DNA from 2 places in the Methylibium petroleiphilum PM1 genome. Region 2 is predicted to be linked to the other one. Evidence: riboswitches for the same ligand, from Rfam matches in the RefSeq annotation. Region 2 holds a riboswitch; the other holds the start of a gene.
What was found. Region 2 has a riboswitch for cobalamin ahead of MPE_RS21650 (cobyrinic acid a,c-diamide synthase CobB). Riboswitches for the same ligand answer to the same signal wherever they lie in the genome.
Positions count from the first base shown of each region.

Region 1: linked by a shared signal. The riboswitch ahead of MPE_RS11655 (TonB-dependent receptor) and the one ahead of MPE_RS21650 (cobyrinic acid a,c-diamide synthase CobB) in region 2 are both predicted to bind cobalamin.

Region 1 is NC_008825.1:2,472,931-2,478,715, reverse strand. Features, by position in the region: gene MPE_RS11680 (GGDEF domain-containing protein) at 1-826, shown strand, start outside; gene MPE_RS11675 (sulfite exporter TauE/SafE family protein) at 854-1,666, opposite strand; gene MPE_RS11670 (EVE domain-containing protein) at 1,666-2,130, opposite strand; RNA gene ssrS (6S RNA) at 2,164-2,345, opposite strand; gene MPE_RS11665 (cell division protein ZapA) at 2,383-2,709, opposite strand; gene MPE_RS11660 (hypothetical protein) at 2,706-2,942, opposite strand; cobalamin riboswitch at 2,991-3,237, shown strand; gene MPE_RS11655 (TonB-dependent receptor) at 3,308-5,308, shown strand; gene MPE_RS11650 (bifunctional adenosylcobinamide kinase/adenosylcobinamide-phosphate guanylyltransferase) at 5,319-5,785, shown strand, end outside.
Region 2 is NC_008826.1:384,488-390,272, reverse strand. Features, by position in the region: gene cobM (precorrin-4 C(11)-methyltransferase) at 1-518, opposite strand, end outside; gene MPE_RS21650 (cobyrinic acid a,c-diamide synthase CobB) at 515-1,843, opposite strand; cobalamin riboswitch at 1,924-2,158, opposite strand; gene MPE_RS21640 (hypothetical protein) at 2,992-3,498, shown strand; gene MPE_RS23610 (AraC family transcriptional regulator) at 3,512-3,676, shown strand; gene MPE_RS21635 (EamA family transporter) at 3,716-4,582, opposite strand; gene phnP (phosphonate metabolism protein PhnP) at 4,579-5,361, opposite strand; gene phnN (phosphonate metabolism protein/1,5-bisphosphokinase (PRPP-forming) PhnN) at 5,352-5,785, opposite strand, start outside.

The DNA of each region.
Region 1 (5,785 bases), on a different replicon from region 2:
CGAGGCCTGCGGCCGGACCGATGCCGAACTGCTCACCGCGCCGACCGCCGGCGCGCTGCGCGCCGCCGATCAGGCCGCGCTGGCCCGGCCCGGCGCCAGCGTCAGTGAACACAGCCTCGAGTTCGGCGGCGAGCGGCGCGAGTTCCTCGGTGCGCGCGTGCCGCTCGATGGTGGAGCCCTGCTGGGCGTGTGGGTCGAGCGCAGCGAGCGCACCCGCCTGTCCGGCCAGCTGCAGCAGGCGCTGCACCAGCTCGAGGAGCAGCAGCGTGCCAACGAGGCGCTGCGCAGCGATGCGGAGAACCGCAACGCGTCGGGCGAGCCGGTGCGCAGCATCGGCCGTCGCGAGCAGTTCGACGACCAGTTGCGCCGTGAGATCGACCTGTCGCTGCGCGAGCACCGTGAGTTCGCCGTGGTCTACATCCACGTCGATGCGCCACCCGCCGGCAGCCCGCCCCATGACGACGCCGGTCGCGAGCGCGTCTTCGAGGCGATGGCCCGGCTGCTGCGCAGCAATACGCGTGCGATGGATGCCCCGTGCCGTCTCGAGGGCGAGCGCTTCGCGCTGCTGCTGTCCGGCATGGGCCTGGCGACGGCCCATGCCCGCATGGAGGGAATGCGCCGCCAGTGCGCAACGCAGCTCGTGCCCAAGGGCGGCGCGGCGCTGCGGTTCACGGTGTCGATGGGGCTCGCGAGCTTCCCGCACACCGCGCAGACGCAGGCCGGTCTGCTGCACGCCGCCGAGACTGCGCTGGCGCAGGCCGTGCAGCGTGGCGGCAACCACGTGGCGCTGGCCAGCATCGCCTTCGGCGGGGCCACGGTCGGCTGACCGCAGGGCGCGCGCCGGAACGCGGGCTCAGCCCTGCAGGGCGCGCCAGAACATGTAGCCGGAGATGGCGTAGAGCAGCAGCGCGAACACGCGACGCAACTGCTGCACGTCGAGCGCATGTGCGGTGCGCGCGCCGAGCGGTGCCGTCATCACGCTGGCGGTCGACACCACCAGCAGTGCCGGCAGGTAGAGGAAGCCGAGCGTGCCGGGCGGCAGCCCATGGAGGTTCCAGCCAGCGGCGATGTAGCCGGCGGTGCCGGCCAGCGCGATCGGCACGCCCAGTGCGGCCGAGGTCGCCACGGCGTTGTGGATCGGCACGTTGCACCAGGTCATGAACGGCACCGACATGAAGGCGCCACCGGCACCGACCAGCGCCGACACGGCGCCGATCACGCCGCCGACGCCGAACAGTCCGGGCGCGGGTGGCAACTGCCGGGCCGGCGTGGGCTTGCCGCCGCGCAGCATCTGCGTCGCCGAGAAGCCGACGAACAGCGCAAACAGCCCGGCCAGCAGCGCCGAGGGCAGCGCCTTCGCGACCTGCGCCCCCAGCAGCGAGCCCAGCACGATCCCAGGTGCGAGGCGGCGCACGATGTCCCAGCGCACGGCGCCGCGCGCATGATGGGCTCGCACCGAAGACAGCGAGGTGAAGCAGATCGTCGCGAGCGAGGTCGCGATCGCGACCTTCACGATCAGGTCGGACGGAAAGCCTTTCAGCGTCAGCAGCAGCGTGATGAAGGGCACCAGCACCATGCCGCCGCCGACGCCCAGCAGGCCGGCCAGGAAGCCGGCGCCCGCGCCCAGCAGCAGCAGCTCGACGACCAGCGGCCAGGCGAGCAGCATCAGGCCGGCGGCAGCAGCGCGAGCACCGCGCGCCACTCGGCCGTCGTGACGGGCGTGATGGACAGGCGGTTGCCCCGCTGCAGCACGCGCATCGTCGCGAGCGAGGGTGCCGCGCGCATCGCGGCCAGCGACAGCAGCGGCGTCTTGCGCACCAGCTTCACGTCCACGCCGAACCAGCGCGGTGCCTCGGGCTTCGAGGCGGGGTCGTGGTAGGGGCTCGCCGGGTCGAACTGGGTCGCGTCGGTGTGCGCGACGGAAGCCACCTCGGCCAGCCCGGCGATGCCCGGCTGCGGGCACGACGAGTGATAGAACAGCACGCCGTCGCCAGGCCGGAAATCGTCGCGCATGAAGTTGCGCGCCTGGTAGTTGCGCACGCCGGTCCACGGCAGCTTGCGGCCCGGCGCGCGCGCCAGGTCGTCGATCGAGCACTCGTCGGGCTCGGACTTCATCAGCCAGTACGCCATGGCGGCAGCAGGTCGGGAAGGGCAACGGGGAAAGGTGTCCGCCGCGAACCGGGAGTCGCATTCCTGAACCCAGGGGAGTTCAGGTGGGCGAGGTCAGCGAAGCTTCGGGTTCATCTGACGCGAGACGATCACGCCCGCTTCGCAATGTTCCAAGCCCGGGCTCATATGAGCATCGGTTCAAGGAAATATAAAACTCCCGCGAACGCGACGGACGAGATCAGTGTACGCCGCCAGCGCTGACGAACCGGCGTTTCAGAGCAATTGACCGTCGCGCCCGAGGGTCTCGTCGATGCGCCCGATCAGGGCCTCGATGTCGATGCCGTGTGCGGGGTCCGGCGCGGCCTGCCCGGCGCTGCGCGCCGGTGTCGCCGCCGCCAGCGGCCGCTCGGCCAGCTGGTAGGCGAGGTTGAGCGCGGCGAGCACCGCGATGCGCTCGCGGGCGCGCACCTTGCCGGCGTCGCGGATCGCGCACATCTCCTGGTCCACGTTGCCCACGGCCTCGAGCAGGGCCCGTTCGCCGCCGTCGGGGCAGCCGAGGATGTAGCTCTGGCCCATGATGGTGACTTCGAGCTGCTTCATTCGGCGGTCTTTCCGGTCTCCGGGCCGGCCTCGGCGACCGGTTCGCTGGCCGGCAGGCGATCCAGCAGGGCCTCGACGCGCTGGCGGGCGGCGGCGAGGCGGGAGCGCAGCGAGTCGCGTTCGGCATTGACGCCGGCCAGCTGCTCCAGGGTCAGCGCGTGCGTGCGCTGCAGTTCCTGGTGCCTCAGCAGCAACCGCTCCACGCGCTCGGCCAGTTCTTCGATCGTCGCCATGCCTCTCCTCACTGCACGCGACGATTGTAGGGGGCGGCCCGGGCCGCGCTTACACTGCGGGCTGTTGGTGCTCGTGCCGGCGTTCACGCCGGCGCAGTTAAACGGGAAGCAGAGGAGGGGGACCCACCGGGTGCTCCTTCAGCCTGCGCTGCCCCCGCAACGGTCAGCGGACGAAGCCAGAACGCCTGCGTTCACACTTCCGCTCTCGCGCACATGCCACTGGAGTCTCCGGCTCTGGGAAGGTCGCGAGGGTCGTTCCGCCAGCCCGGATACCGGCCAACGGGAGGCGTGCTGCGCAAGCGGCGCGTCATGAGGTGAGCGCCCGCGGGGAAGCTGGCGCGCACGTTTTCATCGTTGGTCATTCCATGATTGCCACTCCCTTCGAGGCCACCGCGCCTCGCATTCCTGTTCGCCTCGGGGCGCTGCCGCATGCGCCGTTGTTGATGCTGTCGCTGCTGGGCTTCGCCAGCGGCATCGCGAGCGCGCAATCCGCGCCCGTCACCGAGGCAGGCAAGCTGCCTCCGGTGCTGGTCACGGCCAGCCGCTTCGTCGAGGACTCGGCGACGCTGCCGTACGGTGTCAGCGTGCTGACCGCCCAGGACATCGCCGACTCGGGCGTGTCCACGGTGAACGAGGCCGTGATGAAGCTGCTCGGCGTGCCCGGTCGGCTCGACCTCTACGGCGGTGGCGACTACGCCCTCGACCTGCGCGGCTTCGGCACCACGTCCGACAACAACCAGGTCGTGATCCTCGACGGCATCCGCATCAACGAGGGCGACCTCGGCGGCACGCGGCTGGCCGGCATCCCGATCAATTCGGTCGAGCGCATCGAGGTGCTGCGCGGCAGCGGCACCGTGCTGTACGGTGAGGGCGCCACGGGCGGCGTGATCATCGTCACCACCAAGGCGGGTCACGGAACAGCTCGCAGCAACCGGGCCAGCGTGTACGCCGCCGCCGGCAGCGATCGCCTGCGCGACCTGCGCGCCGACGCCACGCTCGAGGCCGGCGGCTTCTCGCTGGATGCGGCCGCCAACCGCCGCACGACCGACAACCATCGCGACAACTTCCGTTCGGAGACGGAGGGCGCATCGCTCACCGGCCAGTGGCGCAACGACTGGCTGCGCGTCGGCCTGCGGCATGCCTACGACGACCTCGACACCGGGCTGCCCGGCGCGCTGACTGCGGCGCAGTACGCCGCCGACCCGAGCCAGACCACTGCGCCGAACGACCACGCCGATATCCGCAACACGCGCAGTGGCGTGTTCGCCGAGGCCGATCTCGGCGGCGACTGGCAACTCGGCCTTGACGCCGGCTGGCGTGACAAGGAGCTGCGCAGCCGCAATGGGGCCTTCGCCTACGACTACGACGTCGACGCGAAGAACTACTCGCTGCGGGTGCGCAACCGCACGCAGTTCGCGTCGGTCGTCAACGCGGTGGTGTTCGGCGTGGATCGCAACGAATGGGAACGCACGGTGCTGGGCGCCATCGGCTCGGTGGGCGAGCAGTCCTCGACCGGCTACTACCTGAAGGACGACCTCACGCTGAGCGGCGGCACCCGCCTGAGCGCCGGCGTGCGCACCGAGCGCATCGAGAAGGCGGTCAGCAGCACGGTCGACCGCATCGACGACCGCCAGCGCGCCTGGGAACTGGGCGTGCTGCAGCCGCTGTCCGAGAACAGCGCGGTCTACGGCCGGGTCGGCCGCAGCTTCCGCCTCGCCAACGTCGACGAGTTCAGCTTCACCAATCCGGCCGTGCCGCTGCGGCCGCAGACTTCACGCGACACCGAACTGGGCGTGCGCTGGCGTGCTGCCGGCCGCAGCGCCGAGCTGCGCGTCTACCGCAGCTCGCTGAAGAACGAGATCGGCTTCGATCCCAGCGGCGTCGGACCGTTCGGGCCGTTCGGCGCCAACGTCAACTTCGACCCGACGCGCCGGCAGGGTGTCGAGCTCGAACTGGCGCAGGCGCTGACCGAGGCGCTGAACCTGCGCGTCAACGGCGCGCTGCGGCGGGCCCGTTTCACCGAGGGCGCCTACGACGGCCAGGATGTGCCGCTGACACCCGAGCGCACGCTGTCCCTTCGGGCCGACTGGACGCCCGCGCCGGCGCACAAGCTCGATGCGATCGTGAACTACGTGTCCTCGCAGAGCCCGGACTTCGCCAACGTCTGCAGCATCCCGGGTCGCACCACCGCCGACCTGCGCTACGCCTATCGCTGGACGCAGGCGGAGTTCGCGCTCGGCGTGGTCAACTTGACGGACCGCAAGTACTACACGCAGGCCTTCGGGTGCACGGCCGGCGGCGAAACGACCTCGATCTACCCGGAGGCGGGTCGCACCTTCGCGGCATCGGTCAAGGTCAGCTTCTGACGGGAGGCGCATGGGCGAGCGGCGCAGTCATCCGAAGGGCAGCGGGACAGGCGAGTTGATCCTCGGCGGCCAGCGCAGCGGCAAGTCGCGCTGCGCCGAGTCGCGCGCGGCCGACTGGCTGGCGCTGCCCGGCCGCTCGGCCGTGCTGCTGGCTACCGCGCTGGCGGGCGACGACGAGATGCGCTCGCGCATTGCCCGACACCGACACGACCGCGCCGAGCGCGTGCCCGGTCTCGCGACCGACGAGGTGCCGCGCGAGCTGGCCGCTGCCGTGAGGCGCCACAGCGAGCCGGATCGGATGGTGCTGGTGGATTGCCTGAGCCTGTGGCTCACCAACCTGCGCATGCCGATGCAGGGCGCGGCCGTGACCGACGCCGAACTCGACCGCCACGTCGCCGACCTGTGCGAGGCGCTGCGATCGGCGCGCGGGCCGGTGGTGCTGGTGTCCAACGAGATCGGCCTCGGCCTGGCGCCGCT
Region 2 (5,785 bases):
TGCAGCAGCGTGATCGACAGGAAGATGCACAGCGTGCAGCGGTGCGCGGCGAGCTCACGCAGCGATTCGCCCTCGGGCATCGGCGTGCGGCCTGCGACGCGGGTGAAGATGGTCGTCTGCGTGACCTCGGGCAGCGTGAAGCTCACCACCGCCGCGGCGGCTGAGGCCATTGCCGACGACACCCCCGGCACCACGGCGACGGGCACGCCGACCGCGTCCAGTGGCTGCACCACCTCGATCAAGGTGCCGTAGAGCGCGGGGTCGCCGGTCTGCAGGCGCACCACTGTCTGGTGTGCTGCCGCTCGGGCGATCAGCCAGGCCGCGATCTGCTCCAACGTCATGCCCTTGCTGTCGGCGATCTCGCAGCCGGCGGGCGCCCAGCGCGTGGCCGCCTCGTTGACCAGCGAGCCGGCGAACAGGATGGCCCCGGCGCGTGCAATCAGGTCGCGGCCCTTGACCGTGATGAGATCCGGGTCCCCTGGGCCGGCACCGACGAACCACACCGTACCGGGGCTCATCGGGCGCCTCCATCGGGAGCGAACAGGCGCGCCACCGCGCGCGGGTTCGACGGGAAGTAGGCGTGGAAGTACGAGGCCGTCAGCCGCCCGCTGCGGTACACCGCTTCTCCGCGCCGCCCCGCGCGGGCCGGTGTGGTGGAGCACAAGGGCGCGAGCGGAGTCTGCAGGCGCGAGTAGTGGAAGCTGTGACCTCGCAGCGTGCCCTCGGGCACCGTCGCTTCGTGCAAACCGATGTTGGCGAGTCGCGCTTGCATCACCGCTTCGCCCTGCAGCAGGCCGGCCATCACGGCGCGCCGGCCCTGCGCGTCGGTGAGCGCATCCAGCAGGAACAGCAGTCCACCGCATTCGGCCAAGAGCGGCCGGCTAGCGGCATGGTGCTCGCGCAGCGCCTGGTGCAGCAGCCGGTTCGCGCTCAGCGTGTCCAGGTGCAATTCGGGGTAGCCGCCGGGCAGCCAGACCGCGTCGCAGGGGGGCAAGGCCGCGTCATTCAGCGGCGAGAAAAAACACAACTCGGCACCCAAGGCTTCGAGCTGCGCCAGGTTGGCCGGGTAGATGAACGCGAAGGCCGCGTCGCGCGCGACCGCGATGCGCACGCCTTGCAGCGGCGAGTCCAGGCCGCGAAGGTCACTGATCTGCGGCGCTTCGAAACTCACCTCGGGCGGCAACTCGGCCGCATCCGGCCCGAGTGCGGCAGCGGCCCGGTCCAACCGCGCATCCAGGTCAGCGAGCTCTCCGGCCTGCACCAGGCCCAGGTGCCGCTCGGGCAAGGCGATCAGCTCGTCGCGCGCCAGGCTGCCCGACCAGCGCAAGCACGCGGGCAGGCTGTCGCGCAGCAGCGCGGCGTGGGACTCGCCGGCCACGCGGTTGGCCAGCACGCCGGCCAGCGTCAGCCCGTCGCGATAACGGGCGAGGCCCAGCGCCACGGCACCGAAGGTCTGCGCCATTGCACTGCCATCGATCACCGCGAGCACGGGCAGGCCGAAACGCAAGGCCAGGTCGGCGCTGGACGGTTCGCCGTCATGCAAGCCCATCACGCCTTCGACCAGGACCAGGTCCGCCCCTGACGCTGCCTCGTGCAGCAGCGCGCGGCAATGCGCCTCGCCGCCCATCCACAGGTCCAACTGGTGCACGGGCTCGCCGCTCGCACGGGCGAGCACCATCGGGTCGAGGAAGTCGGGCCCGGTCTTGAACACTCGCACGCGGCGCCCGCGCTGCCGGTGCAGACGCGCCAGGGCCGCCGTCACGCTGGTCTTGCCCTGCCCCGAAGCGGGCGCGGCAATCAGCAAGGCGGGGCAGCGCACAGGGCGCACCGCGGAAACAGGCATCGGCAAAGACTCGGACAGACCAGCCGGCCGCCTGCTTCCCCGCAGGCCGCCGTGTACAGGCACGCAGCACCTTCGGCACATGCGCACCCACCCAGTTGGCCGGTCTCCGGGCTGACGGACTTTCCCGTGTGCCCTTCCCACAGGCCAAAACCTGCAGTGGGCGACTCACACGGGTCGAGGCGCAAGCACCTCGTCCGCTTACCGTTGCGGGGGCAGCTCAGGTTGGATCTGTTCCGGCGGAACGCGTCTTCCTGATTCCCGTTTCACTGCGCCGACCGAATGGCCGACGCGAGCACCAACGTAATTTCATCGTAGCACAAGCGGATCACGCGGTGCGAGCAGCAGTCTTGTCCAACGAGGTATGAGCCTGGAGGGGTTCTGGCTGCGGCGGTTGGGCGGCTGAGGGGCAGCCGGCGCAGCGCGTCGATCATCGAAGCGATGGTGATCGACATGAACGAAGCGCAAGTGCGCACCGTGGAGCAGGTGCGGCAGGTGCTGGAGGGGACGCAGACGCTGGAGTTCCGGCGCGCCGAAGACGACACGCGGGGCGCTGCAGCTGGATCGACGCCGTACTGCGGCGCTTTGACTACCGCCAGCTGCTGCGCGAGGACCGCGCGCCGGTGTTGGCCTACTTGCAGCGCCTGAGCGGCTACAACCGTGCGCAGGTCACCCGGCTGGTCTCGCGCTGGGCTGGCGGCAAGCCGCTGGTTAAGCAGTACCGCGCCCCGGAGCAGGCTTTGCGCGGCGCTACACGAGCGCCGACGTGGCCCTGCTGGCCGAGGTGGACCGCGCCATGGGCACGCGCTGTCGGGTCCGGCCACGGCGTGCGTGCTACGCCGGCTACCGCGCCCAACGCGTGGTGCTGACCAAGACACAGCCCACCAAGGCCGCCACCGATCGTCTTCACCAACGCTCCACAGTGCCCGGACAGGCGTCCGGCACGACGACTTGCCTGGCGAAGGGTCGAAGCGACCCTGTGCCAAGCCGTGTTCGGTCGATCAGGAGAGGAGCGGCGGCGCGCGAGGCAGCGCGCGCACCCATGCGAAGAGCGTGCGCAGCGCTGCCAGGAAAGCCTACGGGACTTCGTCGCGCAGGTCGTGACCGAGCGCTGCAGAGCCCGGCGCGGACGACAGGCCCAGGGTCGGTGCGTGACTCGAACTCTGGCGGGCCCGAGCGTACACGAGGGCGACAAGCTCTGGGAGTACGCGGTGCTGGTGACCGACGTGGCCTACCCGCTGGAGTCGATCGGGCAGATCTACCGCGATCGGGCAGACGCGGGGAACGCCTTCGACGAGCTGAAGAACCAGTGGGGGCTCGGGGGCTTCACCACGCAGGACATCAACCGCTGCCAGACCGTGGCTCGGGCCTGCGCGCTGGTCTACAAGTGGTGGAGTTGGTACTGCCGGGCGGCGCACCCGACGGGCCGGCTGGAAGCCATCACCAGCCGGCCGCTGCTGCTGGCGGCGGTGGGCAAAGCGGCCAGCCATGCCAACCAGACCACGCTGTACCTGACGCCGCTGCACGGCCGGTCCCAAGTGCTCAAGCGGCTGATCACCAACATCGGCATGGCGTTGCAGCACGTCAAGGCTGCTGCGGAGCAGCTCAAGAACCTGGCCCGCTGGGGCTGCCGGCGACAGGGTAACTGCCGGATTTAGGCTGACCCTGGCGATGTCCGAACTGCGCGCCGGAGGATTGCTGAAGGGCGTGGCCGACGCGGTGGGGTATGGCAGCGCGACGGCATTGTCCAAGGCCTTCAAGCAACGCTACGGCGTGGCGCCGCGGGACTGGCGCAGGGCCGACCAGGCGGCCGACGAACTGGCGCCGGAAGGCTGAAGTCTGCCCTGGGACGCGCAGTCACCAACGAGCCCCGCCCTACAGCGTCCGCCCCACCCCGATGAACGCCAGTCCGGCGCAGACCACGCCGGCAGCCACCGCCCGCTGCTGCCACTGGACCCGCTCCTGGAACACGACCATCGACATCACGGTCGCCAGCACGATGCCGGCATTCGTGTAGGCCACGACCTCGGCGGCCGGCAGCGTTCGCATGGCGTGGATCACCAGGGCATAGGCCGTGCCCACGCACACGCTGCCCACCAGCAGCACCGATGCGCGCGGTCGGGCCTTGGGTATCCAGCGCCCCGTGCTGCGCCGAAGCCGCCAGCTCATGGCCAGCCAGGCCGCGAGGTAGCCGACGCTGAGGTAGCCGAGGATGCCACCGAAGCCGGCGATGTGCGCGGTGGCGGCCTTGTCCGAGAGCGAATACACGCTGGTCGCCAGCATGGCCAGCAAGGTCCAGGGCAGCGCCCGCCCCTCGTCGCTGCCGCGCGCCGTGCGGGCCATCAGCACCAGGCCCACAACGCTGATGGCGATGCCGATCCACGCCAGCGCCCCCAGCGACTCGCCGAAGAAGAGCAGGCTCCAGGCGGCGATCAGCAGCGGCGAGCTGCGCACCAGCGGGTACACGTAGGCCACCGGCGCGTGCTGGTAGGCCCGGTGCAGCCCGTGGAAGTACAGCACGTTGGCCGCTGCCGAGGTCAGCAGAAGGGCCAGCAGGTGGACGCTCCACTGGGCATCGATGACGAACCGGACGACGCCCCACGGCGCGACCAGGACCAGATGGCCCAGCAGCACCCACCACAAGGGCTCGGCGTCACGCGGCTGGTGGCGGGCGATCAGGTTCCAGGTCACGTGCATCAGCACGGACAAGCCGATGGCAACGACCGCGAAGCCGTCGGTCATGGGTGGCCGAGCGGCTGCCCGCGGCCCAGCTCGATCTGTTCCCCATCCCGCGCCACCGACACATTCCCGGCCAGAGCCGGATTCGTCTGCATCATCCACGCATCGAGGGCATGGCCGATGTGCGTCAGCCACGCCCGGCGCGGGGCCACGCGCTCGATCGTGTCCAGCGCCATCGGCCAGTCGTTGTGGCCGCGCGGCGGCGCCTCCTGCGGCGGGAAACTGCAGTCGAGCGCCAGCCCGTCGGCCTGCCAGGCCTGCAGGAACGTCTCGGTCTGGGGCGGCAGGCCCAGCGTATCGGTCAGGTAGGCGAACCGGGCCCCGTCCTCGGCCTGCACGGCATAACCGAAGGTCGGCTTGGAGTGCACCAGGGGCAAGGGCGTGAAGCTCAGGGCCCCGATGCGTTGCGGCTCCAATTTGGCCAGGCGCTGGAAGTCCAGCAGGCCCGGATGTTTGTACAGGTCGGCGCAGCCCTCGGCGTCGGGCGGCGCGTGCACCGGGATCGGCGCACCGCGCCCCCACCGCAGATGAAACAGGCCCTGCACGTGGTCGGGGTGGAAGTGCGTCAGCACGATGGCGTCGAGCGCGCCCGGCACAAAGCGCTCGTGCAGGTCTGTCAGCCCGGCGTCGACCAGCACCCGGGTGCCCGCGTGCTCGATCAGGGCGCTGCACGGACGCCGCATCCGGCTCGGGTCGCGGGCCGCCCGTTCGCAGGCCACGCAAGTGCAGCCGTACAGCGGCACGCCGCCGGCCGCGCCGGTACCCAGGAAGGTCACGCGCACAGCGGCTGCCCGGCGTGCTGGCGCACCAGAGCCACCAGCAGGTCCCCGGCGCGTTCCAGTGGTCCGTCGTTGGTGATCACATGGCCCGCGCAGGCCGACTGTGTGGTCTGCTGAGGAACAGCCTGCATGCGGCGATGCCGTTCCAGCCGCTGCTCGACCGACGCTGCATCCTCGCGACCCCGCGCCAGCAGGCGCGACCGCAGCACCTCGGTGGGCACCTCGATGCGCACCGCCAGCAGTTCCGGGAAGCGCCGGCCGGCCTCGCCCAGGTACTCGCGCGAGCCGTTGACCACCACCGAGGCGCCCTTGGCCAGCCACTGGTTGATCTCGATGCCGATGCCGTAGGCGTGGCCGTGGCTCTCCCAGGCCAGCGCGAACAGCCGATTGCGCAGGCGACTGGCGAACTCGGCGGGGGTCAGCGCGA